Regions from separate parts of the Vallitalea guaymasensis genome, predicted to be linked through region 3. Evidence: riboswitches for the same ligand, from Rfam matches in the RefSeq annotation. Region 3 holds a riboswitch; each other region holds the start of a gene.
What was found. Region 3 has a riboswitch for cobalamin ahead of HYG85_RS17305 (sirohydrochlorin cobaltochelatase). Riboswitches for the same ligand answer to the same signal wherever they lie in the genome.

Region 1: it holds a riboswitch for cobalamin, as region 3 does, so the genes downstream of both, HYG85_RS04005 (ABC transporter substrate-binding protein) here and HYG85_RS17305 (sirohydrochlorin cobaltochelatase) in region 3, are expected to answer to the same signal.
Region 2: it holds a riboswitch for cobalamin, as region 3 does, so the genes downstream of both, HYG85_RS16010 (ABC transporter substrate-binding protein) here and HYG85_RS17305 (sirohydrochlorin cobaltochelatase) in region 3, are expected to answer to the same signal.
Region 4: it holds a riboswitch for cobalamin, as region 3 does, so the genes downstream of both, HYG85_RS03265 (hypothetical protein) here and HYG85_RS17305 (sirohydrochlorin cobaltochelatase) in region 3, are expected to answer to the same signal.

What each region holds. Positions count from the first base shown of each region.
Region 1 covers NZ_CP058561.1:893,212-901,587, forward strand. The annotation lists gene HYG85_RS04005 (ABC transporter substrate-binding protein) at 1-1,488, opposite strand, end outside; cobalamin riboswitch at 1,693-1,836, opposite strand; gene HYG85_RS04010 (hypothetical protein) at 1,921-2,244, opposite strand; gene HYG85_RS04015 (C47 family peptidase) at 2,251-3,354, opposite strand; gene HYG85_RS04020 (GTP pyrophosphokinase) at 3,808-5,337, opposite strand; partial or broken gene HYG85_RS04025 (PhzF family phenazine biosynthesis isomerase) at 5,554-6,222, opposite strand; gene HYG85_RS04030 (hypothetical protein) at 6,387-6,917, opposite strand; gene HYG85_RS04035 (hypothetical protein) at 7,047-8,297, opposite strand.
Region 2 covers NZ_CP058561.1:3,720,268-3,728,643, forward strand. The annotation lists gene HYG85_RS15995 (carbohydrate-binding protein) at 1-565, opposite strand, end outside; gene HYG85_RS16000 (carbohydrate-binding protein) at 823-1,608, opposite strand; gene HYG85_RS16005 (replication-associated recombination protein A) at 1,857-3,182, shown strand; cobalamin riboswitch at 3,607-3,779, shown strand; gene HYG85_RS16010 (ABC transporter substrate-binding protein) at 3,933-4,997, shown strand; gene HYG85_RS16015 (FecCD family ABC transporter permease) at 5,110-6,147, shown strand; gene HYG85_RS16020 (ABC transporter ATP-binding protein) at 6,180-6,956, shown strand; gene HYG85_RS16025 (hypothetical protein) at 7,091-7,678, shown strand; gene HYG85_RS16030 (hypothetical protein) at 7,756-7,944, opposite strand; gene HYG85_RS24605 (S8 family peptidase) at 8,114-8,376, shown strand, end outside.
Region 3 covers NZ_CP058561.1:4,041,203-4,049,578, forward strand. The annotation lists gene HYG85_RS17290 (ABC transporter ATP-binding protein) at 1-779, opposite strand, end outside; gene HYG85_RS17295 (FecCD family ABC transporter permease) at 766-1,776, opposite strand; gene HYG85_RS17300 (ABC transporter substrate-binding protein) at 1,776-2,873, opposite strand; cobalamin riboswitch at 3,097-3,302, opposite strand; cobalamin riboswitch at 3,537-3,683, shown strand; gene HYG85_RS17305 (sirohydrochlorin cobaltochelatase) at 3,828-4,604, shown strand; gene HYG85_RS17310 (cobyrinate a,c-diamide synthase) at 4,601-5,977, shown strand; gene HYG85_RS17315 (precorrin-8X methylmutase) at 5,981-6,625, shown strand; gene cbiD (cobalt-precorrin-5B (C(1))-methyltransferase CbiD) at 6,612-7,733, shown strand; gene cbiE (precorrin-6y C5,15-methyltransferase (decarboxylating) subunit CbiE) at 7,726-8,349, shown strand; gene cbiT (precorrin-6Y C5,15-methyltransferase (decarboxylating) subunit CbiT) at 8,339-8,376, shown strand, end outside.
Region 4 covers NZ_CP058561.1:724,491-732,866, reverse strand. The annotation lists gene HYG85_RS03285 (ABC transporter permease) at 1-808, shown strand, start outside; gene HYG85_RS03280 (ATP-binding cassette domain-containing protein) at 789-1,547, shown strand; gene HYG85_RS03275 (ABC transporter ATP-binding protein) at 1,544-2,317, shown strand; gene nikA (nickel ABC transporter substrate-binding protein) at 2,373-4,037, shown strand; cobalamin riboswitch at 4,421-4,569, shown strand; gene HYG85_RS03265 (hypothetical protein) at 4,735-7,086, shown strand; gene HYG85_RS03260 (S-layer homology domain-containing protein) at 7,159-8,376, shown strand, end outside.

The DNA of each region.
Region 1 (8,376 bases), 2.5 Mb from region 3:
CTTATCCATATCTGTTTCGTTTTCAACATCAGTTATTAATGTATCTACTGTTTTATTGGAATAGCCAAAATTCCATCTTTTATTTAATCCATTGTCAGTTTTCATCATAGTTTTAAACAGAGTGTTTGGCTCAGCACTGGATAATCCTTTTATCTTTAAGCTGATATCAAAATCACCAGCCTTAACCACATCATTCCATGCTGAACTTTCAAGAATTGTAATCTCAGCATCTATTCCCAGTTCACTAAGTTGAGACTGCAATAACTGAGCTTCTTCTTTGTTTGGGTATCTATCCAGCTCACCTTGTCTTAAAACGAAAGAAACCTTCACTCTTTCATCACCAAGGACTTCTTTTGCCAATTTTTTTGCCTTTTCAACATCATGTTCAATATCAAATTCTTTATAGAAAGGAGTACATGCATTAAGTACATTTACTGTAGGTTCACCTAAACCTGCATAAAAACTATCAATAATCAATTGTCTATCAATTAATAAACTGACTGCCTGTCTTAACCTTAGATCATTAAAAGGCTCTTTGTTACCATTCAAAAGTATGTAATGGGTAATTGTACTTGGTGTGTGTGATATGCCAAATCGATTGTCTTTTATTAATTCCATAGCCATCACAGGCTGAATAGCCCCAAGATCGATAACACCCATTACCTCTTCTGCTTTTAATGCAGCAAATCGTGTATCAGGTGATGGGATAACTTTTATTTTAATTCTTTCAGCTAATGCTTTTTCACCATAATAATCATTGTTTTTCTCGATTACACAATACTCATCAAGAACATTTTCAGTTAATTTGAAAGGTCCAGTTCCCATAGGAAAACCATTGAAATTACCTTCCTCATCAAAATTATTAGGGCTGAACATAGCACTACCAAAATCAGTCATTGAATAATCCAATGTTGGCAAAGGATTTTCAAAGACTAATTCTATTGTATAATCATCTTTTTTATTCACTTCAAGCAGCCCTGGATATGTTCTGTTAATATCCATCCCATAAAAACTTGAAGACTTTTTCCCTAGTTTCATTCTATCAAAATTAGCAATGACAGCATCTGCATTAAACACTTCTCCATCATGGAACTTGACATCTTCTCTTAACTTGAATGTCCATACAGTATAATCTTCGTTTGCAGAATAACTTGCTGCAAGTTTTGGCTTAGGACCATAATCTGAACCTTTTGTAATAAGTGGTTCCCATACCATCAATGCAGAACTACAGTAATAGGCATCTTTTTCTCCAGGTGCAATATTCCTTGTTCCTGCTAGTACAATCTCTTTGGATTGGTCAATTAACACTTCTTCATTCACCGGCTTCACTGAATCTGTGTTATCTTCTGCACCATTATCTACATTTGCTGATCCTGATTTTTGTTCTTCTTGTAGATTTTGGTCCGCCTTTATGTCTTGATTATTCTTACATCCTGTAATCATCATAATGAGAACCAAAAAAGTTACTAATACTGCTCTTTTTTTCATTGTTTTCTCCTCTTCCTTATTTTTATATTTTATATGGGACTCCTTATCCTAATATAGAGACTCCACATTAAAACAATTTGGTGAAAGAGGATATAAAACAATTTAATTCTTTTAATAAAAAAAGCCCTTAACAAACGTTAAGAGCCTTTAACCCATTTATAAAAGCAACTAAAATGATAAGTACGAATTTTATCCCCTTTCGACTAATCTAACAATATTAAGGCAGGTCTCCTGACTCGTAGTATAAAACATAACATCATTACTACTTACAGTGGTGGGTCCGTGTCAGACTTTAACTGACTTTCCTATTCTCCTTATTGCTAAGGCACCTTAATATATTTATATTCAATTTTAATTTTCTTACTTTGTATGTCACTAACATTATACCTTCAAAAATCAAAGAACACAATAGTTATTAATAAATTATCTATTCTATATTGCTTTATTATCTTTATCAAATCTTACCAATTCATCATTTTCAAGACCTTCGTTGAATCTTAGATAGATTCTACTCTCATCTTCATCTACATAAACTTTTGCATTCTTATATCCATCTTTATTTGCTTGAAAATTTTGTGTTGGCATTTCACAACTATTAATTGTTTCACTAATTGTTCCTACATATGTTATTGATTCCAGCATATTATTATATGGATATGATTTTGGCAATTCTGTAGATATACCATATAGGTTGCTGTCATACATTACATATGGTTTTTTAACAATTTTACTTTTACCTTTTACTTTATTATTCATTAGGATCTATAATTTGCTCCAATCATATATTGTAGTATCCCACTTAAAACTTGCTGAAGGATCTACTGTATATACTTTTGTATCCATTGGCATTGTTTCATAGTATTTATACCAAGGATTCCATATTGAATAAGTGTTGTTAGTTTTATCATAACCTCTAAGCACTAATGCATGTCTAGCTCCTTCGTAATCTCCTCTTCCTTGGCATCCTATATACATTGGCTGAGAGTTGTCTATTTGTGATACAACTGAACTAAGTGATAATGTATATGATCTCCTTCTTGGGTAAAGACCTTTCCTCTGTGCATATCTGATAAGTTGATAGTTAGTGATATACTCGTCTTCTAATTTTTCACTATTTGGATGATAATATTTCATTATATCTTTTGCGAATACATTAGTATGAGTCTTGTATCTAATTATTGCAGCTCCAGCAAAAGCTGAACACCATGATTGTTGCCCTTGAGTCTCAGCTAAATCAAGAGATAGATTATTAGAAGATACACTATCCAAAGAGAATAATTGTCTTTTTGAAGTATGTAAACCTTTAATAATATTTTTATCATTTTTTTCATTTATGTTTACTGTAATATTACTATAGTTTTCATTATTTATTGAGTAATTGTTAACCCTTCTACCTAGAGGGTCCTTTTTAATTGTAGTAATCTTATCGTTAATTACTGTTACTACATTTCCATTATTCATAGCTAATCTTGCAGGACTATTTGTTGTTGTTTTACCACTAACACTTAAAAGTTCCTTTACTAAATAAGGAGATAATATACCTGTAATATTTCCATCTACTTCATACACTCTAAATGTATATTTAAGATGTCCTTTTTGAAATACAGGAAAATAAAACACATCAAGATCGGATACATTTTCTTTTTCTATACTGAATACCTGTCCTATTGTAATATCTTCTAAACTAATTTCACCTTCATTGGATTTAGAGTTTAGGAAATTGTTAATATTATTATTAACATAATTATGTATATTCTGAGGGCACTCCTTAGTTAAAAGATATACACCCAAATCACTTGCATTACTAACTATTGTAGTAGATATAACTAGACATGCTGCTAATAATAGACTTAAAATTTTTTTCATTCATTCTTCCTCCCTATTCTAATTATTACTTTATAATATAACCTACTTGTTGCCGGTTACATTTCAACTTAATATATATGTGAACATAATTTATGTTGATTCTTGTAACTTGAATGTATCTAGAAATGTCATTTTACATTTATCTTCTATCACCCCTTTCATTAATACATTATACAATTAATTTTTTAAATAATTTGTAGATTTGTGTTAATAATGTATTATTTTTAATATTTTTAGTATAAATACTATTATTAATATACATTTTAATGTTAAATATAGTACTAACTTTAATATTATAATTTAATTATACATATTTTAAATATGTAATAATTTTCAATATTAAAATAAGTAATACTTACCTAAATGGTGGATTTTTATTATTAGATATTAAAAAACGCCCATCAGGGCGTTTTATTGAGATAAGAATATGTTATACTATACATTTCTATCATGTTATAACTTGAAAAGTTTCAAGGCTTTATCCGCTTCTATTAAAGATAGTGATTCTAATTCATGGGTATATCCTAAGATATCTTCACTAATTCCTATTATACTTGATTCCGTCTTAGCTTTTTTCAAGAATCTCTTTACTTTTGACATTTCAATTTTATAATCAAATATGGATAGAATCTTAACCTGAAAATATTCCAGATATATTTCTTTATATTCTAACCAATCCTCATAGTTTTGAATGTTTTTACATATAAGTCCAACTATATACCTTAGTGTATGATTTATCTCCTCTATGCTTGTATCGTAAATGAACTTTATGGAATCAATCTTCTTAAAAGTATATACAATGGTTTCTAGTAAATCCTCTATCATTTCCTCTGCTTGTTTATCTTCAAATAACACATATAGTTTTGATAGACTTCTATTTTTACTGAACCTCTCCTTTATAAATTGGATGAATGTTTCAAAATCCTCAACATTATTACCAAGCTCTATTTCAAATAATACTCTAAAGAAGATATTCCATTGAAAATCACTATTAATTGAAGCAATGATAGTTTCTCCCATAACTCTAGAGAATTCATCTTCTAATTCTATTTCTCTTTCAAATACTATCTCATGAGTAAAATCAATCTCATTCTCACTTATATCATTGAGTCTTGAAAATGTTTTTACCAGTGTCTTATTATAATCGTCCAAGTTTTCTGCATGATTGGACCTGAAGATATATTTCATAATGGTATCACATGATTTTCTAAAATCCACAATAAAACCAATGCTACTCTTTATCTTTATTGAAAAGATATCATAAATCATTTTTGCAAGAGTAGTTTCAATTTGATTTTTTCTAACTGATGGACTGATTGTATTTAGTTGTTTAAATTGATCATCAATAATATGTAATTGCTTATCTATCATAGAAAGATTTTCGTTTATGGACCCCATGATATCTTTGAAAAAACTGTCCCATATGGTGTAATTATTGTTTTTATATATTATCTTGTGTTCTATTTCCCCCCAAAACACATTAACAAGGGATTTTATTTGAAGTTCAAAATTAAATAATTCATCATCATATTCATAGACCCCATCTATCCTATATATTTCAAAACCATTTTTTTGTTTTTGGGGCTGTGGTCCATCCAGTTCCAGTCTAATGTTTTTGTTAAGGGAGTTATAGTAATATCCATCTGAGTGGCACATACTAAAACATCTCTTCAATATTTCATATATTTTATATTCGTCTTCAATGAATCTGCACTCTATTCTTATACCAATCAAGTCAGATAAATTGGATATAAATTCTTCTGGGGAATCATATTCCTTATAGGAATTATTTCTGATAATCTTTTCTTTTAAACTAGGAACTGATTTTACTCTTCTATTGATGTTCAAGTAACCATCGGTACTTACCTCTAATAATTCTTTTAGAAAAACTTTTATTTCATTTGATGCTATTTCCAAATCATCTGCTTTATCTTCTAAATAATTCGTCACATCATGTATAAATCCAAATAGCTTTAATTCCATAATTCCTCCTATGCATCACGAAGTGTATCTATTTTCTTGTAAATTAGTGTAGTCTTTCCCTATACTTTTATTATACAGTATAAACAATAAGTCAACCATATTTTTTTATATAAAATACTCAAAAGCAAAAAATTACCCATTTTTCCATAAAAAAAGATGACCCGCTATGAGTCACCTTACCCTTTAAAATATATATTTTCTCATTTAATACTAAGATTATATTATTAATTCTGATTGAAATACAGTAACTGCTTTATTTTCATCTTTTGAATCTTGGGTAAAAACATAATATCCATTACATTCTATGATTTCGCTCAACTGAGAGAGTGCATTATAATTGGGTTTCAGTTGATTTAATATTGTGTTGCTCTTTATGCCTATCATAACTTTTGAGTGACCTGTTGAAACAATTTGAATAGGACAATTTTCCAATAGATCATTTTCATTAATTCCCAAAGCTGATAATAGAGTTTTCTTATTTTCATCTTCAATATACATACCAAATTCTATTTTTCCCTGTGTCATAACTATTTTATAATCATCATTTTTCTTGATTATATCAACTGGTAGAATCCCTGCTCCTGACTTTTGTTTAATTCATGTAGTATCAAGGTTATTTTCAACAGCCAATGCATAGTGTGCTGCTATAGTAGCATGCCCACATATTGGAACCTCCTTAGTAGGAGTAAAATAACGTATATAAACATTATAATCTGCTGTATCTGAAGAAAAAACAAAGGCTGTTTCAGAATTGTTTAACTCTCTTGCTATTTTCTGCATATCGTTTTCAGTCAAACCATCTGCGTTAGTTATTACCCCAGCAGGATTACCTGTAAACTTATCTTTGGTAAATGAATCTATTTGATATAAACGATATTTTTTCATCAAGTTTACCTCCTAAAATAATACAATATTGTACTAAAACATTACCCCTGGATTATATAGACTTAATTACATATGTAATATATTATTTATTATAGCGTAATGGCAAAGCTGTACAAGTACGCACTTTTTTCTTAGTTACTTACTCTTAAGAAAGTGACCAGAGTTTAGAATCTTAATGAATCCAACTTAATTATTATTTCCTTCCATTCCTTAACAAGCAACCTATTGTAGTCTACTTCATTTGTATTCATATAATTTTCTAGATCTTTGTAGCATATTTTATGTTCTATCAATACTTCTTCTATCATTTTGTGTATCATCAAAATTTCAGAGTAATTAACGTCCTTTAAATCATCATGAAGTATTTCAACTAATCTATTATCAAATGTATTTTTCTTACCTGAAAAACCTGACATTCCATATGCTCTACATATCTCGTTGTATTGATCATACATTTCAAAACTAAGCTTATATATTTTTTTGTCCCGATCTTCTTGTATTTTGTCTTGTTCTAACAATCCAATGATTCCAAAATTATTTACTGCAAAACCCCATGATTCAATTACAATATTAGAATCAACATAACTTTTCAACTTATAATATTTTGAACTTAATATTATTACCAATGCACTTAGAATAACTATAACAATAGATGAAATCTTATTTTTAGAAATATATTTAATCAATCTCAACATTAAAACCCCCTTAAACCACATCATCACTTAAAATATTATCCTATATTAAATATATGCGTAAATTTACTATAATCTAGATTATAGCATATTTCCCGATATATATTAACAAAATGATATTTCCTAGTAGTCTTAATGTACAACTTTCAAGAAATTCCTTAAGTAGTCTATAATTTTGTCCATCCTTTTCCCAGGGCGAAAGAAAGCAAATGGTAAACAAAGTATAATAGTCCCAACTACAAGAACCACTACTGGCGGTAGCGAATTCATCATGGCACTAAGTTTTTCTTCTCCAAAAATTAACATTGTAATTACCATAAAAATATAATCAACATCCAAAGCAAAGAAAGAACCAATGAGCCATTTTCCAATCATAGCTATCTCATAACTTAAAAGCCACTTTAAAATCAATGCTGAATAGCCAAGAAAAATTACTAAGCTTACAATAGCTCCAATTGGCATACCATTGTCAAAACAATGACCAATCGTAACCAGAAAAAACATACTAAACATATAAAGCAAATATTGAAAAGGTTTAAGGAAAAACATTTTAATTATTGTGTCAGCAGACTTTATCTTCTTCTTATTATTATTTTTCTTATACCTCTTGTTCGATTTTTCTTCCTTTTGGTGTTTTTTATAGGAGTTTTTATAAGATGGATTCCTGAATACTTGATAAGCCAATTTTAAAAATACCTTAGACATTTCCAAGAAAATAATATTAAGATATATACCAATACATACCAATGATCCTTGATAGATTGCATATAGAATAGGATAGATTCCATGTAATACAGTAATCTGTGTAATCAACAACAAAATATATTGTCCAAATAATACTATAAGAACAGCCACAGCAGCAATATATGTAGCTAATTTTATAAATCGTGTATATATTTTATTAAGCTTTATTAGGAAGGGTCGTTGTTGAATTCCATCAATACATCTAAGTATATGAATCAATATAAGAAAAATGCTAAAACCCATAGCTATAATTACCAAGTTAGTGTATTGTTGACAATCTCTGTCGTCCAGTGCTAATAATACAAATAGGTAAGGTATATTAGCCGCCACAAAGGACATGACCCCACTACCTATCGCTACTAATGGTTGTGTCTTATACCGCACAATAGGGATAAAATGAAGAAACAAAATTACCCAGTTACAAAGAATAAAAGTAGATAAAGATTTACGAATGTCTTCCCAAATAGGATCAATTAAAGTATTATCTTTGATTCCAACAATGATAACAATTGCAAATATGGTACTTAGCAAACTCATTAAAAAATAGAAAACGATTTGACTTTCTACATTATATTCAATTTCTAATACATTTCCTTTAGATACTTTACTATGTACTTTATTAGTAATTTTTTTAAGCATATGAAACCTCCAGTTATTGTGAATTTTCCATATTTTATCATAAATTCAAGTTTTAGTAAATAAAAAAATCTTCGTTTAA
Region 2 (8,376 bases), 320 kb from region 3:
AAGCTAAATTTTTTAAGAAAATGAAGCCCCATAAAGAATGTGGAGTAGATATATCCTTGTCTAACATAACAACACTTTTGGATAATACAAAAGGAGCATCGTAAATCATAGTAGTATCTTGAAGAAAATAATTGTCTCCATTATTATTATCCCAGTATGTATTACCATCAACCTCATATTTTACAGCAAATTTACAATTATATTCAACTTGATGTGTTGGTGTATAAGATTGTTCAGGTGTTTTGAAAGTCCATACTTCAGATCCGTCCTCTAATGTTTTTTGATAAGAAGCAGGCTGATCCAACCAGTTGGTATCGTCATATGTATAGTGTATTGTCACATTTTTGTTAGCGCCTAAATCCTTGATATAGATTTTACCAGTTGAATAATAACCTACCATGTTACCGATATTACCGTATGTTGGTAATATTTTTGCGGAATACAGTTGTACATTTGTTGTCTCAGCTAATGTTGTTTGAGCTGAAATACTAAAACAACTAATGTTAAGTGCTAAAACAAAACAAATCATAAAAGTTACTAAATTTCTAAAATACTTTCTTTTCATAATAATTCCTCCTTTATATTTTTTTGTAAAATATATTATAATAGTATTATAAATCCATGTCAAATAATGTATAGAATATTATTTAATAATAAAATATTATAATATTAAAGAAAAGTAGTGAATAAATTATATGTCAATAACTTGATAATTTATTCACTACTAGTATTCCTATACATATAAATCAATGAAATGAGTATACAATTCATTTGATTTTAATAAATAATAATGTTATACAATATAAAAATAGTACATTAGATTTAATTGATATTATATAATCTATAATTTAGTTCGAAATTATTGTCCCAATAGGTAACACCATTAACAGCGTAACCAATACAGAATTCAAAATCTCCTTCTACATCAATTATAGTTGTCCAATTTTCAATGCCATTAGCATTTGTATTTTTATAAGAAGCTAAACTCTCTTTATAACTTTGCCAGTTATCATTAGAATATCGTACTTTTACGGTTTTATCATAGCCTAGATTCTTTAAACATATGTTTAATGAATGTTTATTTCCACTAAGACACCAAATATTATCTAATGTTAAAACACTTTTAGATAATACGATAGGTGAATAATATGAATCTTTACCTCTTTCAATAAAATAATCATTCCCATTATTATTATCCCAATATGTATTACCGCCTACTTCATATTTTACAGCAAACTTGCAGTTGCATTTAGTATATCTGCAACCCATAAAACGTTGGTTAGGTGTTCTGTATCTCCAGACTTCTGAGCCATCGGATAAGGTTTTAACATATACTGCTGGTTGATCATACCAATCATTACCGTTATAAGTATAGTGTACTGAAACATTTTTACTTACCCCTAAATCCTTGATATAAATGATTCCAGTTGAATAATAGACATTACCAATCATCATATCACCGCTAACGGAACCTGTCTCTAATTTTGCTGAGTACAACTGTACATTATCATTGGTCGTTTGAGCTGAAATACTAAGGCTTCCAACATTAAATGCCAAAATAAAACAAATCATACAAGTTAATAAGTTTCTAAAATACTTTCTTTTCATATTAATTCCTCCTATTATTCTTTGATATATGATAGTATACGCCAATATTTTTAAATGTCAATAAACAATTTGAATATTTAATTAATTTATAAAATTAAAATTAATGGTTAAGATAATAAACAAAATAGTTAGTGTTTAAAACTTAGTCCTGTATGTTATAATGAATAAATAGATATCGTAATAAATTGATTCTAATAGAAGATAGTATAATAAAATTATGATTAGTATAGATGACAGAGGAGATAGATATGGATTTATTTGATATGATGAGAGAGAAAACTCTAGAAACTGAATCCCCATTAGCGGCTAGACTACGACCAACGTCTATAGAAGAAGTAGTTGGGCAAGAGCATATAATAGGAAAAGGTAAATTATTATATAGAGCGATAAAAGCAGACAAACTAGGGTCACTTATTTTTTATGGACCACCTGGAACAGGGAAAACCACCCTTGCAAAAGTTATAGCAAACACCACAAAAGCTGAATTCGTTCAATTGAACGCAACTATATCTGGAAAGAAAGACATTGAAAAAGTAGTAAATGAAGCTAAGAACAGACTTGGTATGACGCTGGGAAGCACTATCCTGTTCATTGATGAGATTCATAGATTCAATAAAGCACAGCAGGACGCCCTTCTGCCATATGTTGAAGATGGTACCGTAACACTTATCGGTGCTACTACAGAGAATCCTTATTTTGAGGTAAACAGTGCGCTAGTATCCAGGTCTAGAGTCTTTGAACTAAAGCCTTTGGAAAACAAAGATATTCGAAAGCTCATAATGAGAGCCATTGAGGATAAAGAAAAAGGATTAGGCACTTTTAATGCCAAGATCAATGAAGAAGCCATAGAGTTCTTGTCCGATAGAGCCAATGGAGATGCAAGAGCCGCTCTTAATGCCATTGAACTAGGGGTTCTTACCACTGAACCAGATGAAGATGGAATAATCAACATAGATATAGATGTAGCATCTGAATGTATACAAAAAAGAGTTATCAATTATGATAAAAACGGAGATAATCATTATGATACCATATCAGCTTTCATAAAAAGTATGAGAGGTTCAGATCCAAATGCAGCAGTCTATTATCTTGCTAGAATGATTTATGCAGGAGAAGATCCCAAATTCATAGCGCGAAGAATCGTTATATGTGCTGCCGAGGATGTAGGAAATGCTGATCCTATGGCGATACAAGTTGCAATGGCTGCCGCTGATGCAGTTAATTTCATAGGTATGCCTGAAGGTAGGATAATATTATCCCAGGCAGCTACTTATGTTGCATGCGCCCCAAAAAGCAATGCTGCCTACGTAGCTATTGATAAAGCATTGGAAGATGTGAAAAGAATTCAGATTACCACAATACCATCTTATCTCAAAGACAGCCATTATAGTGGTGCAAAAAAACTAGGTCACGGAACAGGATATAAATATGCCCATGACTATGAAAATCACTACGTAGAACAACAATATTTACCAGATGAACTTGTTGATGAGATATATTATAACCCTACCGAACAAGGGTATGAAAAGAAAATTGTAGAGCATTTCAACAATATAAAGGGGAAGGTTAAATAGTTTTAGTACATTTTTAAAAAAAACATTTATAGCCGTTAGTTATGTTAATTAGAAAAAAAGTGTTTTGTGATTATATTGTAGATGCTAGGAAGCAAAATAGTATATGTATATGTGGAGTTGTGAGGCAGGACGCCGAACCCAGCTTTAATCTGACAGCCCTACTGGACTGTCAGGAATAATAATGGACTCGATGTCCATTATTATTCGTTGAGCTCAGGACGAGCAAGTAGCTGGCGTAACATATACATATACTATTTTGCAATAACCAAGTCAGAACAAAACACTATTTCTGACTTACTTGCAATATAATCTAATCTAGATAAAAAATGGAAAACTTAAATAACTAGTTTTATCTTGACATATTTATATTAAAGTATATAATAAAACTATCTTTGGATATATTTATATATAACATAAGATACTAAAATTTAATAGATGAAAAGGTACTCGTTGAGTTAAAAGGGAAAGTGGTTAAATGCCACTGCAGCCCCCGCTACTGTAAATGGTATGAAATCTAAAATGTCATTGGGAAACTGAGAAGACTAGAGAGTAAGTTAAGCCATAAGCCAGGAGACCTGCCTTTTTATAAGTTTTAAGCTTTCGGTGGGAGAGTGTAGATTCACATATTTATTTGTAATCTGACTGTGCCTTAGCACAGTTTTTTGTTGCTTATAAATGGAAAATGCTACATGAGTATACCGAGTGTCAATCACTTTTCTTATTAAAGAAGATATTATGGAGGTTTAAAGGATGAAAAAATTATTAAAGCTGTTACTGACAACTATGTTAATTTCAGTACTCGTTTTTAGTTTAGCTGCTTGTGGCGGCAAGAAGACACCAAAGGATGATACATACAATCAAGAGAATCAAGTAGAAAAAGATGATACATCAAAGACTGATGAAGACAAAGATACTAATGAAGATAAGGATACTAATGATAAGAAAGATGAAACCACTAGTAATGAAGAGGAAAAAGATACTAGTAGCGAATCAGATATATATCCATTAACAATAACAGATAAGTATGGTAAGGAAATAACAATTGAAAAAGAACCAAAAACTGTAGTTTCAATTTCACCAGAATTTACAGAAACAATATTTGCTCTAGGAGCAGGAGACAAAATAATTGGTAGAACAGATTTTTGTGACTATCCAAGTGAAGTAGCGAATATAGAATCAATTGGTGGTTTACAAGAATTTAATATTGAGAAAATAGTAGACCTTAATCCTGATATTGTAGTTACATCTGCTCATGTAAAAGATGATGCTGTAGCTAAGTTACAAGAACAAGGTATCACTGTTTTATCACTTTCTTGGAATGAAAGCTTTGAAGGAATATACGGTTATATAAGTACACTTGGTGAAGTTATTAATAAAAAACAAGAAGCAAATGAATTAGTAACTAGTATGAAAGATAAAGTAGGAGAAATCCAAAAAGCAATAGAAGGAAAAGAAAAACCAACAACATATTTTGTAGTAGGATATGGAGAAGGTGGAGATTTTACAGCTACTGGAGATACCTTCTTAAGTGAAGCCATGGCTTTGGCTGGAGCTGACAATATAGCGAAAGATGCTACAGGTTGGGCATATAGTATTGAGCAGATAGTTGATAAAGACCCTGAGATTGTCATATGTTCAGATAAGTATGATTCTAAAACTACGTTAGAATCATTAGAAGGATATAAGGATTTAACTGCTGTCAAAGAAGGAAAATTATACGAAATTGATGAAAATCTATTCTTTAGACAAGGACCTAGAATAGTTGATGGATTGACTAATTTAGTTAAGATAATTCATCCAGATGCTATTAAATAATGTAAATAGATTAGAATTATAGTATACTTTAAGTAAGTCTATGTTAAATATAAGCATAGACTTACTGTGTTATAAATAGAAATGACATACTAAAGTAAAGCAGGTTAAGACTATGAAGATATTTAGAAAAAGTAATATTATAATAAGTTTATTAGTACTTATAGCAGTAATTATTATTGCATGTGGATTTGGTTCTGTCAGAATAGATTTTGTTGACAGCAGCAAAATATTATTAAGTAAAATTCCATTAATAAATGATTTGATTTCCCTTGATGGTATTAAGGAATCACATATAAAAATAATAGCTGACTTAAGGTTGCCTAGAATAATACTTGCATTATTTACTGGAGGAGCATTAGCTGTAGTTGGATGTTCTTTTCAAGGAGTTTTCAAGAATCCTATGGCAGACCCTTTTGTACTAGGTATCTCCTCAGGTGCTGCACTAGGTGCAACAATTGGACTTATATTCAATTTTAATAAAACTATTTTTGGTTTTACTGGAGTGAGTATGTTCGCATTTATTGGTGCCATGCTTACAGTTCTACTAGTACTGAGAATATCAGCGATTGGCAAAAAACTTCCTACTACAACATTATTGCTGGCAGGTATATCACTTAATTACTTATTATCAGCCCTTATGTCTTTGATGATGTTATTGAACAGGGATAAATTAGAAAGAGTATATCTATGGACCTTAGGAAGCTTCAGTACATCAAGCTGGAAAGAAGTAGCCATTATAGCACCTTGTGTAATTATATGTTCTATTATCTTGATGGTGTTTTCAAAAGAGTTGAATCTTATGTTATTAGGGGATGAAACTGCTGGGAGTCTAGGAATTGATGTAAACAGAACTAAGAAGATAATATTGGGGATATCATCAATAATGGTGGCTGTTGTTGTTTCGGCTAGTGGAATCATAGGATTTGTTGGACTTATCATACCTCATATAATAAGAATGATTAATGGTCCTGACCATAAAAAACTGATACCGTTAGCAATGCTCATAGGAGCAATTTTCATGATAATATGTGATACCATTGCTAGAACCATTATATCACCAGCTGAACTATCCGTAGGTATCATTACCTCATTATTCGGAGTTCCATTTTTCTTATTTTTATTATACCAAAACAAAAAAAGAATCATCTAAATCAGTAACATATTACAGAAGGAATGAACAATATGAATAGTATAGTTAGTACAAAAAAATTAAATTTCAACTATGGGGAAAAAACTATTTTAAAAGATTTGTCTATCAACATGGAAAAAGGTCTGTTCTATAGTATTATCGGACCTAATGGTTCTGGAAAGACTACTTTGTTGAAGTTATTGGCAGGTATATTGCCCTCTAATAAAAATACAGTCTATATAAAAAATGATGATATCCATGTCATCAAACAAAAAGAAATGGCTAAAAGATTATCAGTGGTACCACAAATAACGGATATGCAGTATGAATTCTCTGTTTTTGATATTGTCATGATGGGTAGGACTCCATATACTTCCAGATTCCAGAAGAACACTGAAGAAGATATAAAAATAGTTAATGATGCAATGAAAGAAACTGGAGTCATAGAATTGAAAGATAAGAAAATCACTCAGCTTAGTGGTGGAGAATTGCAAAGAGTCATTCTTGCTAGAGCTATAGCCCAAGAAACAGATATCATGTTGTTAGATGAACCCATATCCCATTTGGATATCGGATACCAATATGAAATAAGTGAGTTGGTTCATAATCTATGCAAGAAAAAAGGAATTACGGTTATAAATATTGTTCATGACTTAAATATAGCTATGAGGTATAGCGATAAGATATTGATGTTGAAAAATGGTCAAGTGTATAGATATGGTGATCCAGAGGATGTAATAACCAAGGAAACTGTTAAAGATGTATATTCTATAGATGTGGAGTTAATAAATCATCCCATTTTAACTGATAAAAAAGTAATAATTAAGTAATATTTTAATATGTACTTGCATATATATATTTATTGTGGCAATATAGTTATATAAGATAAGCTATCAATTAATTTGTAATTGATAGAAAATTATAATTAAATTTTTATATGTATATAAGAAAGGATATATGCAAGATGTCAGATAGTAGATTTGAAAATGTTTTACGTCTAGAATACCCACTATTTGAAAAAGCACTGAATGATAATCTAACTAGAGATTACGTAGGAGAAATATTAAAACTATATGAAGATTTAAAAACAGAAGCCTGTAGATTCGAGACAAAAATCTATAAGGTATATTTAGATTTTGCTGTAGCTATTAACGCAGTCTATAAGTATCTTTTGGTGAATGAAGTAGAAAAAGATGAAGCACTTAGAATAATGTCAGAATTTTGTATAAATACAATAAATAAGTCTTTGGATAGACTGAGTTTTATACAATTAGCATTTCACTATTCTACTAACAAAGCATATCTTAAACTTATTACAATAAGTTCAATTATAACGTTGGAAAGTCTTAAGTTGGCGAATGAATTAAAAGAACATGATATGGATGAAGAATTAAGTAAAAGCATGGAAGAATGCAGTGTAGCAGATTATTTCAACTATTATGGGGTAGAAGAATTAATGGAAACAGTTGAAGTAGTTGAAAATTCATTTGATATGTTCTTAGATAAAAATGTTAATCACAATAAAGGAAAAGAAGTAGTTATTAGAATATGATAAAAACAATTCTTAAGGGGCTGTTCGTTGAATGAAACAGCCCTTTCTTAATAAAGTTCTCTTATAGGTACATGATGTCACTTGTTTTTTCTTATCCTCAATATGATTCCAATAAAAACTGATAACACACAAGTAGAAGCTATACAGAAAACTATTATTTCACCACTATTCTCTCCGTTGGTTAATGCATAATATATAGCGATACCATAGAAACCCAACAAGATGATTATTACTGCAAAAATGAGTACTCTTTTTAAATTAGTCATATGTTCACCTCTAACGACTTAACATTTGTATATGGATTAGTATATTTGAAATGATTCAGTATGTCAAATAATATCGAATCAGAAAAAAATCTCAAAGAGCAAAAAAATATACAATAAATCTAGGTAACTGTCATAAATTAGAATAAGAGAGTTTTATTGGGGTGAGAGAATGGATAATAATCAAAAAGTCGATGATAGATTGAATCTAGCTGTTGATCTGACAAGTGCAGAGAGACAATATACCACTAATCTGAATGTGGGCTACGACGAAGAGGCTAATACTTGGGAACTAATTGTAAAATACAATGGTAATATTGGGGATATTCCTACAATAATAGCTTTGACAGAAGATATTGAACAGCTGACAATGGATTATGCTATAGTCACGATCAAACAAGAAAATATAGATCAATTTGCTTCCTTTCCAGAGAT
Region 3 (8,376 bases):
CTATTAGAATGCATTAATGGAATGAAGAATGGGCAATCATTATAATCATCCATTAATATCCTAACATCAAGGTTAAAAACATCATGGAGAATCTCCTTAGTGATGATACTCTTTGGATTACCTTGCTTATATATGTCTCCATCTTTGATGACAATAATTTTATCAGAATATCTAGCAGCTTGATTAAGGTCATGTAAAACCATTACAATAGTTAATTTCATTGTATGATTAAGCTTTTTAACCAATTCCAGTACTTCAAATTGATGATTGATATCTAGGTATGTAGTAGGTTCATCCAATAATAATATATTAGGCTTTTGACATAGAGCCATAGCGATCCATGCTCTTTGACGTTCTCCACCAGATAGAGTGGTAACTTGTCTATCTTTTAGGTGTTCCATCTTAGTCAATTCTATTGCCCAGTTAATTATATCAATGTCTTCTTTATGAAGTTTGGCAGTCCAATCAAGATGTGGATATCTCCCATAACTAACAAGGTCAAAGACTGTAAAATCATCAGGTGCATTAGGAGATTGAGGTAATATGGACATTTCTTTCGCCAATAACTTGGTATCCATCTGAAAAATTGAATTACCATTAAGGTATACATCACCATATTTAGGCTTTAGATTTCTAGATAATGCCTTTAGTAAAGTTGATTTACCACAACCATTTGTACCGATTAACGTGTTTATGGAACCTTTTTTTATGTTTAAAGAAAGGTTGTCTATTATGTTGTTTTTGCCATAGTTTATAGTTACTGAATTAGTTCTTAACACGATTTTTCAAACCGCCTCTCAATAGGAATATAAAAAATGGTGCGCCAAGCATTGACATAACAATACCTACAGGTATTTCTACAGGGTCCATAACTATTCTTGCGATTGTATCACAAAACATCATCAAAGATGCTCCCAGTAAAGCACTTGCAGGAAATAGATATCTATAGTCAGAACCAATTATAAGTCTTGTTATATGAGGTACAATCAATCCTACAAAACCTAACAAACCAACATTACTTGCTGAGCTGGCTGCCAGTAATGAAGCTAAAGCAATAAAAACTTTTCTTACTCTCTCGATTTTTAGTCCTAGTCCGGTGGCTATTTCATCACCAAGCATCAATATATTTAATTTCTTGGATAAGAAGAAAGCTAATATCAATCCAAATAGTGCGTAAGGCCATAGAGCATAGAAGTCCTTCCAAGTCTTGGCGGCTAAACTTCCTACCATGAATCCTAATGCATTTTGTACTCTATCTGGATAGAATATAAGTATAGTATTAATCCAAGCTCCCAAGAATGAGGATACTGCTATACCTGCTAATATCATTCTAAGTGGTTTAATACCATTCTTCCAAGATAGTATGTATATAAGCATAGTTGTAAATAATGCAAATGCAAAAGCAATTGGTGTAACAAGGAAATCATAGTCAGGAAAGACTACTAGAATAAAGACTGCGCCCAATCCTGCCCCAGAGGATACACCAATAGTATTAGGTGAGGCTAGGGGGTTTCTCATTACCCCCTGCAAAATGCCTCCAGCCAAAGACAAACATATACCAACAGTTCCAGCTACAAGTGACCTTGGAACTCTTACTTTCCATATGATATTTCTATTGACACCTGTTTCATCAATAAATATAGCTTTTAATATTTCTGGAACTGATATCTTAAAAGCACCTAAACTAATACTGAAAAGAAATGATATGAAAGTAATAATTAGCAAAATTATTAGTACGGTAATCTTATAAGAATGTCTGTTTTTTAAATCGTTCATTATTTAAATACCTGAGGATATAATATTTTAGCTAAATATTCAAATGCTTCAGGATATCTTGCATTAGGCTTGTAATGGAATAAATCTGATGGAAGATAGTGTACATTACCTTCTTTTACTGCTGTAAGTGTAGCCCATGCTTCATTTGATTCTAAGTCATCATTTATACGAGTTTTAACTTTTTCAAGATCCCCCATAGTAACAACTAATATTACATCAGGGTCTTTTTCAAGGATTTTTTCCAAACTAAAATCTACTTTTGAACTATTTTCAACTGGTGAGTCAGTAATTATATTGTTAGCTCCAAGCATCTCTAGCATGTTTCCTACTAGACCTGTTGAAAGTTCTGCTTTTACATATTTTGTAGAACCGAATAAAATAAATACATCAGGTTGCTCTTCTTTTTTAGCTTTTTCACAGATTTTATTTACATTTTCCTTGAGAGCTTTTACTTCTGAATCGTAAATATCATCTCTACCAGTGATTTTTGTAAATAATCTTAGTGCATCATTAAATCTTTCGTAAGGATTATTACTAACATCGACATATGCACATTCTATATTATTGCTTTTTAATATATCTTCCATTTCTACGTGTTGACTTCTAGTAGAACTTAGTATAACTAGGTCAGGTTCTAGAGATAATACTTTTTCAACACTAGGTGCGTTTACTTTACCAACTTGTTCAATATCTTTAGCGGCTTCTGGAACATTAGTTGAACCGCTTACTCTAGCAATGGCTTCTCCACCTGCTAGATACCAGATATCAAGAATAGAATTCATAAGTACAACAACTTTTTTTGGATTTTTAGTGATTGTTTGTTCATTACCCATTGGGTTTAAATATGTAATAGTTGTGTCAGTATCTTTGATTATGAATTCTGGTAATTCTTCTGAATTTTTATTGACAGAGTCTTTTCCTGAATTATCTTTTGTTGTTTCTGAATCTTTTTCTGTATCCTTATTTTCATCAGTTGTTTTTTCAGTGCTGTCTGGAGTAACAGTAGTTTTTGATGAATCCTGTTTTGAACATCCACTGAATGAAGTAACGGTCAATATAAAAATCAATAAAATAGCAACACGTTTCATATTTTTCATTATTAAGTCCTCCTAGAAAATCTTTTAATAGTAGCTTGTATTAATTCAATAGTTTTGAAGGTTTATCTTCCATGAAAATAAGAATAGCTAACGGTTTGTAGAGATAGTAAAAAATAAAAAAACTTACAACTATCAGTTGTAAGTTATATTAACGAATTAAATAATTTATAATAAGATAAATTTATTAATCAATTAATGTAATCGTATCTTCCCACCGAAGTTAGTTACATGGATTTTAAAGGCAGGTTTCCTGACTCGTAGCTCAATTTACTCTCTTAATCTTCCCAGTTTCCCAGTGATATATCTAAGATTTCATCCCTACTTACAGTAGCGGGGGCTGTAGAGGATTCACACCTCATTCCCTATTATCTTTTAATGTTGGACTTTGTTTGAACAACATTATAAAGCACCCTTAAATAACTATTAAATTTTAAAGAAATAGTATCATAGTTTTGTAGTAATGTCAATGTGATTTAGAGTTGTAATGCATTATAAAAATAAAATTATGTTGTGCAGGTAAGTCAGAAAAATTATTTTGTTCGGACGTGGTATTTGCAAAATAGTATATGTTATTTTCTTCTAAAATAGAATGATACATTAATGATGTTTTATTGACATGAAGCTACAGATGATTTATTATTAGATTAAATTGAATAATGATTAGATAGCGATGTATGTTTGAGGATATTTTGGATATCTTCAAAGGGAATCAGGTTGGAATCCTGAACGGTCACGCCACTGTGTAAATGATTTCTGTTATATTATGGAAGTTATTGAAGTCAGAGTACCTATTTAATCTTATACACTTACGTTATTTTACGTAAAAACTTTGCGAGGGACAGAGGGTGTAACTATTTATTATATTATTAATAAATATTGTATATCATGCTCTTATCTCGTTGTAGGTAAGAGTTTTTTATTATATTTAAGTTGAATTAAAAGGAGGAAGTTGTTGTGGAGAAGAAAAAAGCGATATTGGTTGCGAGTTTTGGAAGTAGTTATGAAAATGCAAGAAAAGAGCAGATAGAACCTATAGAAAAGTTGATAGAAAATACTTTTACTGATTATAAGGTGGTACGTGCATTTACATCCAATATGATAATTAGAAAGTTGAAAAAAGAAGGTATTCATATTGATACACCAGATGAAGCTTTGAAAAAATTAATTGAAGAATTTGAACATATAATTGTTCAACCAACCCATATAATACCAGGTTTTGAATATGATAAGATAAGAACTATAGTAAGTAGGATGAATCATAACAAGAATGTACATATTTCACTTTCACAACCATTATTATATCATAAAAATGATTATAGAGCGGTTATAGAAGCATTAAAGACTTATATTCCTAAGGTAGAACCTAATGAAGCGGTTGTATTACTGGGTCATGGTACAGAGCATTATGCTAATACCAGTTATTACTATATGCAATATCTTCTTGAAAATGAGGATTTACCAGTATTTATGGGGACTATAGAAGATGGTATAGAACCAGTTATAAAAAGGTTGAAAAAGGGTAAATACAGTAAAGCTGTTCTAATGCCGTTCTTGGTTGTTGCAGGAGATCATGCACACAATGATATGGCAGGTGACGAGGAAGATTCATGGAAGAATATATTAATTGCTAACGGTATTGAGGTTAGAGCAATAACTAAAGGATTAGGTGGTAATGAAGCCATTAGAAAAATCTATCTTAATCACTTGAAGGAAGCAGTGAATAACCAATGAGTGCTAAGGCAAAACCTAGATTAATTATATCAGCACCACATAGTGGGACAGGTAAAACTACTCTTACCATAGCATTAATGGCTGCATTATGTAAAAGAGGGTTAAAGGTACAGCCTTATAAAGTAGGACCTGATTATATAGACCCAGGATTCCATGAAGTGGTAACTGGCAGACCCAGCATTAACCTGGATGGGTGGCTTTTAGAAGATAATGTTAATAAATATTTATTTGATAAATATAATAATGATGCAGATATAAGTATAATTGAGGGTGTTATGGGATTATATGATGGGTATGGCAGTGAGCCTATGCTTGGAAGTACAGCTCATATATCCCATCTATTGAAATCACCAGTAATATTAGTGATGAATGTAAAAGGAATGTCAACAAGTGCCGCGGCACTAGTTCATGGTATGAAGACTTTTAGAGATATTCCTATAAAAGGGGTTATAATCAATCTTCCAATGTCAGAGAGACATTATGAAATATTGAAAGAAACTATTGAAATAAATACAGATGTCCCTGTAATAGGATATCTGCCAAAACTGGATGAAGTGAAACTGGAAAGCAGACACTTAGGACTTATTCAAAGTAGTGAAATAGATGATATAAAATCTAAGATTGATAGACTTGGAGATATCATTACTGATACTATAGATATTGATAAGTTAGTTGAAATAGCTGGAAGTACAGAACCATTAGAAGATATTGATAGCGTTAAAACAAGTAATCAGTACCATGTACATATTGCAGTAGCAAAAGACAAAGCGTTTTCATTTCATTACAATGAAAATATAGAGATGTTGAAGGAATCAGGAGCGAAAATCCATTATTTCAGTCCCTTGAAAGATGATAAATTACCTGATGAATGTGATGGAATATATTTAGCAGGTGGTTATCCAGAAGTATTTGCTAAAGAACTGTCAAGCAATACTAGTCTAATGGAAGATATTAGAAAGAAAGCTAATGAGGATATTCCTATTTATGCAGAATGCGGAGGTTATATGTATCTTCATGAGACTATAACCAATCTGGAAAATGAAACATATAAGATGGTAGGGATATTCCAAGGTGGAGCGTATATGAAGAAAAGACTTCAAAACTTTGGTTATGTTTCTGTAAGGGCTGATAATGATACTCCTATATTCAATAAAGATACAGAATTCAGAGCACATGAATTTCACAGGTCAGTTGTTGATAGAACAGTTGAACCTACGTACATTACAGGTTCTAAGAAGGATAAGAGATGGCATTGCGGAAAACTATATAAGAATGTATATGGAATGTATCCACATATATATTTTCCAGCTGAAACCGCTATACCAGAGAAGTTTTTAGACACTGCGTTAACCGTAAAAAATAAAAGGAGATAAATAATGCATGATTTTATAGCTAACCCAAGAAAAATAGAAGATGAGAGTTTTAGGATTATATATGATAGTATGAAAAATACAGACCTTGAACCATTGAGACTTAGTATAATGCAAAGGGTTATTCATACAACTACAGATTTTATTTATGAGGATATACTATTATTCAAAGAGCAAGTTGAAAATATCATTTTAGAAGCCTTTGAAAAAGGATGTACAATCATTACTGATACACAGATGATAAAAGCAGGTGTAAGCAAAAAACTTACAGAACAATTAGGTATAAAAATTGAATGTCTAGTAGGTTCTGAAGAAGCCTATAAGATTTCTAAGGAACAAGGAATTACACGTTCCATGGCAGCTGTCGATTTAGCTCTTAAGATACCAGGGGATAAAGTATTTGCTGTAGGAAATGCCCCAACTGCACTATTTCGTCTTATAGATGAGAAAAACAAGAATGAGTTAGACACTGTAAAAGCGGTTATCGGGGTTCCAGTAGGATTTGTTGGAGCTTGTGAATCTAAGGATGCTCTATGGGATGAAGATATTCCATCAATAATAACAAAAGGAAGAAAAGGTGGAAGTACTATTGCAGTTGCAATAATTAACGCTGTATTAAGAGAAGCGGTGAAAAAAGTTGGAAAACAGTAGGTATGTTTACAAAGGGTGCAAAAAACTAAGGACAGGTTATACAACTGGATCCTGTGCCGCTGCTGCAACAAAAGCGGCAGCTTATATGTTGAAGAACCAAATGATTGTAGAATCAGTCAAGATTGATACACCAAAAGGATGGGAGTTGAATCTTGATGTACATAAATGCCAATATAATGAAAGACAAGCATCATGTTGTATAATAAAGGATTCTGGTGATGATCCAGATATTACTAATGGTATAGAAGTTTTTGCAGAAGTGGTCTTAAGAGATGATAATAGAATCAATATTACTGGAGGTAGGGGAGTCGGTAAAGTTACCAAAGAAGGTTTACAGATACCTGTTAATCATTATGCCATTAATCCAACTCCACTAAGAATGATAAGAGAATCAGTACAAGCCATATTTGAAAAGGGTACTGGTGTAGATGTTATTATTAGTATTCCTATGGGAGAAGAATTGGCTAAGAAAACATTTAATCCCAAATTAGGAATCATTGGTGGTCTATCTGTACTTGGAACCACAGGAATAGTAGAGCCTATGTCAGAAGATGCGTTAAAAGAGACTATAGCACTTGAACTTAAGATTGCTCATAAGAAGAATAAAAAATATGTGATACTGGTTCCTGGTAATATAGGGGAAAAATTGTTTATGAAGTACTCGGGTATAGATAATATCTCTATGGTTAAGATGAGTAATTATCTAGGTTTTGCATTAGAAGAATGTAGTAGATTAGGATTTGGAAAAATAATTATCGCTGGACATATAGGAAAATTAATCAAGCCAGCAGGGGGTATATATTATACTCACAGCAGAGTAAGTTCCACAAGAATGGAAATATTGACTGCCTACTTAGGTGTAATGGGTATGAAACAAGAAGACCTGATAAGTATCATGGATTGTACAACCACTGATGAAGCGGCTAAGATTATTAAAAGAACAGGTATGGAAGAAGTATTTACAGTACTGGCTAACAAGGCAGCTGATAATTGTGAAAGTTATATTTATGGTAATCTACATATAGGTGTACTATATTTCAATATGACAGAGCTGTTAGCCATAAGTGATAAAGTTCAATCTATCATAGGAGAGATTAAGGATGAATAAAGTAAATGTGATTGGTATTGGTCCAGGTAACAGAGATTATATTCTTCCAATAGCCTATAGAATTATTAAAGAATGTGATGTTCTTGTTGGAGGAAAGAGGAATCTAGAGATTTTTGCTTCTTATGAAAAAGAAGTGTTTGCATATGATTCCAATCTTCAAGGTATGTGTGATTATATATCAGCTAATAGAAATGAAAAAAAGATAGTTGTAATAGTTTCAGGAGATACAGGGTTCTACAGTTTATTAGATTATTTACAGAGTAAGTTAGGTAAGGAATGTATTGATGTAATACCGGGAATAAGTTCTTACCAATATTTGTTCAGTAGAATCGGTAAGAGTTATAAGGATTATGGATTGTATAGTTTGCATGGAAGAGAAATCAGATGGATGGATATTCTAAAGGATAAAAAAGGTATATTTCTATTAACTGATAAGAAGAATTCTCCAAGCTGTATTGCTAAACAGTTAATAGATGCAGGACTTTCAAATGTTACAATGATTGTTGGAGAAAATCTTTCATATGATGACGAAAAGATTACTATTGATGTTCCAGAGAATATTGTGAAGCAGGATTATTCAGTGCTTTGTGTGGTGGTGATTGAAAATGAAGATTAATAAAAAGTATATGTTTGGTATTCCAGA
Region 4 (8,376 bases), 2.3 Mb from region 3:
AGTTGGTCTGATAATCATTTTAGTAATAATCGTTTTCGGTGTCATTTACCCTATTGTTTCACCAAATGACCCATATGCAGTATCATCAGCAGATAAGTACATAGGATTATCAACAAGATTTCCCCTTGGTACAGATAGCTTTGGAAGATGTGTACTGACAAGGATAGCAGTAGGAACTAAATACTCACTCTTGGTATCTTTTGTCATAATAGGAGCAATTTCTGTTATCAGTCTATTAGTAGGAACGATTCCTACTTATTACGGTGGGAAATATGATCGGGCTTTTGTTGCTGTCTGTGATGTGATCATGGCTTTTCCACAAATGATTTTTGTTCTCGTCCTCATTGGTATATTAGGAAAAGGGATTGGTAATCTTATGATTTCTATGATTATATCTCAATGGGCATGGTATGCAAAATTCGTCAGAGGTTATGTGCTAGAAGAGAAAAACAAAGGTTATGTAAAAGCTGCTATAGCCTCTGGTACCAAGAGTTACAAGATAATCTTACGGCATATAATACCTAATATCTTACCTGCTTTTATTGTATATGTAAGTGTTGGGATGGGACGTGTAATATTAGAGCTTTCTGCATTTTCATTCTTAGGTCTTGGAGTAAGTCCAGAGATTCCTGAATGGGGAGCTATGCTCAATGAAAATAGAAAATGTATATTTACCCACCCAGAGTTGATGCTTTATCCTGGACTGTTTATATTTTTTACAGCCATGGCTTTTAATTTATTAGGTGATGGATTGAGAGATATCTTTGACCACAGAAAAGGAGGAGTAAATGAATCAGTTTGTAATTGAAGATTTAATAGTGAAAAATGCAGATAGATCTTTGGTTGATTCCGTTAATCTATCTGTAGAAAAAGGAGAGATTCTTGCAATAACAGGTCAATCAGGTAGTGGAAAAACCTTGACATTCAAAGGAGCTACAGGATTACTGACCTCAGAACAATTAACAGTTGATGGCAGAGTTAGATGGAATGGGGAATATTATTCTCCAAGTGAGATGAAAGCTTTTTTAGGGAAAGAGATATCTTATGTCATGCAGAATCCTATGACTGCTTTTAATCCTGTTATTACTATAGGTTCACATTGCAGAGAAACTCTCAGGGAGCATTTGAAGGTAAGTAAAAAAGAAGCTGACAAGATTGCAATTGATTGGTTTTATAAACTTAATTTAAAAGATGCGAAAAGAGTATATAAAAGCTATTGTTATGAATTGAGTGGTGGTATGTTACAGAGGGTTATGTTAGCTCTGGCAATGGCTGTTGGAAGTAAAATGATAGTGGCAGATGAACCAACAACAGCTCTTGACACCATAACCCAAAAAAAGATTCTGTCAGAATTCATAAGAATCAATAAAGAATATGGAGTAACTATTATTTTCATATCCCATGACTTTGGAATTATCAGTCAAATAGCTAATCATATAGCGGTAATATCAGAGGGTACGCTTATTGAGTATGGAAGCACAGAGAAAATTTTAACTAATCCAGAAAAAGAATTAACTATTAAAATGCTAAAGGAATTAAGTATATGATTAAAATAAAGAATCTTAGCAGGAAGTATGGAAACAACACAGTACTTGATAATGTTAGTTTTCAAATTAAATATAAACAAAGTACAGCGATAGTAGGAGAAAGTGGTAGTGGAAAGTCTACCATAGCTAATATTCTATTAGGTTTTTACAAAGAAAATACAGCTGAGATATCTTACCAAGGAAGGTCATTGAATGAATTCAATAGTAATGACTGGAAGAATTACAGGAAGGATATACAACCTGTTTTTCAGGATGCCAAGAATAGTCTTGACCCTAGAATGAAGGTAAAAGATATTATAGCCGAACCTCTTTGTAACTTTACAAAGCTGAGTAAACAAGAAAGATACAATAAAGTAAAAGAAATATTAGAACTTGTTGATCTTAATAAAGAAGATGGAGAAAAATTTCCCCATGCATTTAGTACTGGTCAGCAAAAAAGAATCAACTTAGCAAGAGCAATCATATGTAATCCTAAAATAGTAATCCTTGATGAATTAACTTCTGGTCTTGATCCGGAAATAAAAAATAATATAATCGATTTGATAAAAAGACTTCAAGAGGATTATAACATTACATTTATTGTCATAACACATGATATTAGTGTCGCTATGAGTTTAACATCTCATATTATTATTCTTAAGGAAGGGATAGTTGTTGAAGATGTAATACATTCCAATGATATTTCCAATCTAAAAACAAGTTACGCTCATGAACTAATAGAGGCAGTACCAAAACTAAAATATATTGAACTTATTAAAAAGAGTGTATAGATGTTTAAGTTCAATTTATTTAAATATGTAAAGGACAAAGAAAGGAAGTAACAAGATGAAGAAAATTATAAGTATTTTACTAATAACAATGTTATTTACATTATCATTAGCAGGTTGTTCAAAATCTGATGATAATGAAAAATCTGTATCAAATGATAATGCTGCTAATGACACAGCTAAAAAAGATAATGCAGACAATAAAGGAAAAGCTACTGATGATGCACAAAAAGATGAATTAGTTATTGCTTGGGCAAGCGATCTAGATAATTTTGGTCCACTTACATCAGAAGATGGATACAGTCATGAAATTTTAGGGCTTGTATATGAATCATTATTAAAATATGATGGTAAAAAAGCAGTACCTAATTTAGCAGAAAGCTATGAAGCTACTCCTGATGGAAAAGAATATACTTTCAAACTAAGGGAAGATGTGAAATTTTCAGATGGGCTTCCATTGAATGCTGAAGCAGTAAAACAAAACATGGATGGAATACTACTAAATGCGGATAGATTCTCATGGATGGGAGCTATTGGAAAATTAGATAAAGTTGAAGTGGTAGACGATTACACAATAAAATTCGTATACAAAGAGCCATATTACGCTGCAACTCTTGATATGTGTTCTCAGTTTCCTATAAGAATGATTAGTCCTAATTCCATGCCAGATGATGGTAATACAGCTGGTATCCTAAAAAGTAGTGTTGGTACAGGACCTTATGTATTAACAGAGGCTATAAAAGATCAGCAATATGTGTTTACTGTAAATGAAAATTATTGGGGAGATAAACCAGCCTATAAAAAAGTTATAGTAAAAGTAATACCTGATCATGATTCAAGAGTTATGGCATTACAAAGTGGTGATGTTGACCTTATATATGGTGCAAAACAATTATCATATGAAGCTTATGCACAGTTTACTGATAACAAAAAGATTGGAACAGCTTGCTCAGAAAGTGAATCAGAAACTAGAAGTATCTTAATGAATACAGCTAATGAAGTATTAAAAGATATGGATGTAAGAAAAGCCATATTATGTGGAGTTAATAAAAAAGTTATTATAGGAACAGTTCTATTAGATATAGAAAACAAAGCGGATACAATATTAAATCCATCATTAACTTACTGTGATGTAGAAGTGGAACCTTACGAATATAATAAAGAAGAAGCTTGTAAGATCTTAGATGAAGCAGGATGGACATTACCAGAAGGTAAAACAATCAGAGAGAAAGATGGTAATAAGCTTTCATTAAATCTTATGTATGTAACAGGTAGAGGTGCAGAAGAAAGTATTGCTCAAGTTTTTGCTTCTCAAATGAAAGAGATAGGTATTGATGTAAAATTAGATGGTGTTGAGTTAATGGTTTGGGGTTCAAGAGGATTTGAAGGTGATTTTGATCTTTCTTTCAATGCAACTTATGCAGCTCCATATGATCCACATACATATATCGGTGGTATGATGAGTTATAGTCTAGACAATCCTGCACAGCAAGGGTTAGATAATAAAAAGGATTTAGATGAAAAAATATTAAAGCTATTCTCTATAAATGATGAAAAAGAAATTAAGAATTGTTATGATAGTATTTTAAAACAATTACATGAAAGTGCAATGTACATACCAATATCATATCAAAAGCAAATAGCATTATATAATAAAGACGTTATATCAACTGTAGAATTTCCTAGTATACCTGGTCAATTGGATATGATGTTAATAAAGTAATGTTAGGTGATAAGTAGAAAATATGAATGTATATAATTCGTACAATGTAATATAAAATAAGGTCATTGGAAATCTAAGTTTTCAATGACCTTATTTTAAGTTATAAACATAATATGGTTTATAAAAATATACTAGAATAGTATATAAATTAATATTTATCTGTTATTTTTTAATAGTTAAAATATATTATAATAACTATTTACATTAATCAAACAAAATGTTACAATGTAGCTGTCGAGAAAGAGAAAATATTATTTTGCTTTTTCTTGGACCTAATAGTATATGTATCAAGTGTACTACTGTAGGTATTTACAAAAAAATTTAATAAAGGCAGTTTGAGAGGAAGGTCACAATAATTAGTTGTGAGTGAATATTAAATATTCTTCGGTGAAAATCCGACACTGTCTCAGCAACCGTAATGTCAACGAAAGGACAATATACCACTGAGAATTCCATTTTAGTTGTGGAATAATCGGGAAGGTGTCTTAGTAGGAAAACCACACTGTAAGTGGCAAATGGCTAAGTCGGGATATTCTCACTCTGTTTGTTAAAATGTAATGCAAATCCCTGAGGTTGGAAGGCATAAATAGGTGGAATCTTTATGTTCTAAACCAAGTATGTCAGGGCGCTCTTAGGAGTGTCCTTTTTAGTGCACGGAACATATGACTAAGTAAACAAAATTCGAGGAGGAAAGAAAATGATTTTATCAAGAAGCAAAAGAAAAAGTTGTGCAATCTTACTTGCAGTGGCAATGATTCTTACAATGATGCCTCTTACTGCAAAAGCAGCAGCACCTACAAATGTAGAAGTTTATTTATCAGGTGCAACAAATCCAAATCCTACAGTAAATACACAAGACGGAGACACAGTAGAAAGTATATATACTCGTATTACAGGTCAAAGCTATCCATGGACAGTATTATATGAGATTAATGGAAAAATGGGAGCTGTAGCACCTGGCAGTTGTATTGTTCCAGACAATGCATATATACAGTATTACACTATTAACAACTATCAGACAGATGTACTAGCTACAATTAGTGATTATAGTTTAATAATTGCAGATGGTAAAATTAAGGTTCTAAATGGTAAAGAATATACTTGGAAAGGACTAGAAAAAAGTATTAACATGTGTGTACCATTTGTTAGAAATGCAAATGTAACAGTTAATCCTAAGAATTTAAGTACTCCATTAACAACACCAGTAAAGCTATCAGATTATGCTGGTATTGAAATGAAAAGTACTGGCGGTATTAGTACATATATGCCTATAGAAGTTGTAGCTGATTATGATGCTTATACAACAGAGCTAAATGAAGGATTAGAAAAAGTCATAGCTATAGCTGATTCCTTTGGTATCAATACAAGTAGCGCAGTAAATGCACTAAATGGTTCAGATAATGCTGTGAAAGCTACTGAAAAAGTAGCTCTGGGAGAAACTATCATTAATGCTTCTATCAATAATGATATTCTTCTTAGTAAAGTAACTTTTAATGAAAGTGTAGCAGTATCTGCTCCTTTTGATCCTTATGTACCAAGCTATACTTTGATATCAACTACAGGTAGTGATATTGTTCCAGCTACTTTCATTATAGAACCTGTTGCTATGGCAAGTGATGCAACAGTAACTTATAGTACTACTGATTCCAATATTTCATTTGCAGGTAATGTAATTTCTGCAAGTACAGCAGGAAATCACAGTTTCTCGATTAAAGTTGCAAAAAATGGTGCAGAGAGAATATACGATTTTGCCTTCACTTGTGATGCTCCTATCGTTGCAGGAGATCCATCTGTTTACGCATTTTTACCTGCTCCTGGTCAGTTTACTAATGAAGGTGTGACTGTTGGTGGATGGGGAGACATCTATCTTTCAGGTACAGATGGTATTAAATTAATGGCAGATAATGTTTCATCTACAGGTGTATCACTAGGATATTTTGGTGGATATACAGTATTTGATATGAAAAATATTGATAACGACCCTAATAATAAATATGGTGTGGATTTTATAGTATATGGTAATGCTTTCTGGAATAACTCTGAACCAGGTTGTATTCAAGTAGCACAAGCTGATAGTCAGGGAAATCCTGATACTTGGTATGATATTGCAGGTTCATTATATTATGAAAATACTACTAAAAAGAACTTTAGTTTAACTTATGAAAATCCTAATCCTAATGATAATACAAAATATACAGAAGCAGGAAATAATCTTGGGAAATTAGATTCTATTAATTATACTGGTAGTGCAACTGGAACAATCACAAAAAATACTTTCCATAATCACAGCTGGTTCCCACTTAATTGTAACTACTTTACAGGAAGAAACGGTAACCCTGCTTTAGACAAGACAAACAAATTGTCATTTGCAGACTATAATGATTCACATAACAAGTTGACATTAACAGGTACAATGCTTGGCAGTATTACATCTACTAACACAACTACTGGTTTTGGTTTCGGTTATTGTGATGTTCACCCTAATGGTAGCGGAGATAAATCAATAGCATATAATCCATATGGAGTAGCTGCAATTACTTCAACTTTTAATTATAATACTTACATTAATGGGACAGGCGGAGGAGACCCTATTGATATCAGCTGGGCAGTAGATGCAAACGGAAACCCTGTTAATCTAGATAATATTCGTTTTGTACGTATTTATACAGGGGCTGCAGCTATGAATGGTATATTCGGTGAAATCTCTACTGAAGTTTGTGGTATTAAAAAAGCTACTGGTACAGGTGATGGAGAAGCGGTAACAGGTTTACCAACAGTTATTGACTACATGACTGATTTAACTGTTACTACAAGTAATATGAGTACTCAGACTGTTACATTAGAAGATGGTATAGTTGAATATGAACTTTATAGTATCGCTGATAATGTATATGTTAATGGAACAAAAGTAACTTGTGATGATACTACACCATATGAGTTATCATTAACTTTAGCTAGAGGAGATATTAAATATGTACAAATCATTACTCAAAATGGTGCAGAATCTCCTTATATTACAGTATTTAAATTCGTTTATCCAGAAGTATAAATAAAAATAATGTTTTAGGGGACTCATTAGAGTCCCTTACTGAATAATAAAACTACTAGTAGGTGAATATTAATGAAATACTATAATAAAATATCTTTCATCTCATTTTTAATTGTATTAATTATATGCTTTAATATGGTAGCTATAAATACCAATGCTGAAGAACTAAATCCAGTATCAGTTACATTATCTCAGGAATCTTCTTTAACATTGACGAAAATTACTGAAACTGGAGATATGCCATCTTCATTAGGAGCATATTTTATTTCTGTACCAAAAGATACACAGTCGATTAATGTAAAATTTAATAGTTTATCAACTGATACACATTTTTTAGCACCTCGTGGTGCAAGAAAACAGATTACAGGTAATAGTGTTAAATCTAATGCAAGAATTTCAAGTGAAAATTTTCTGAAATATAATAATGTAAGTAGCAGACAGTTAAGACGTTATATTACAAACTGTTTTAATGTAGAAACACTAGAATATACAATTAGCTTATCATATACACCTGGATTTCCAATTGATCAAGAGAAATTACAAGAAGAATATACAGATATATGTTTTGACCCTAATTTAAAATATCAAGAAATATGCATTTACGAATATAAAGTACCTGTAAAATTAAAAGCAGTAATTCTTGTTCAGATAGGTGAATCGTCAACTGCAAAAATTGATGATTCTATCTTAAAAGATTGTATTAACAAAGCAAGATTAGTATCCTCCGAGACATACTATACAATTGATGATAGATATAATGGAAATGATTCCAGTACGATAAATTCCAGCGACAAATCAAAAGGCTTTTATAATAATCTACAGCTTGAGTTAGCTAATGTAAGTAAGCTGTTTATTGATAATAATCCTGAAAATGATTTAATAGCGGGTATTACTCAAGAGAATGTCGATACAGCAACTACTAATCTTCAATCTGCAATTAATAGCTTAATTCCAATTACTAATGTTAACCCAACATTACTATACGAAGCTATAAAAAATGCAGAAAATACATATAATGATTCATCCATATATACAGCCAAGTCATGGTCAGCATATCAAAACGTACTGAACAATGCTAAAACAGTACTTACTTCTCTTTACATTCAAGATGGTGAAGATAAAGGTAAGCCAACTGACATTAATAAAAACACTTATCAATCTGAAGTTGATACAAATACTGAAAAAATAAACAAAGCAATTACAGGACTAAAAAAATTAATAAATGCTAATGATCCTTCGGGTAGCGATTTAATTGATGCGGGGGAAAAATATGAGAACCTAAAAGCTTTA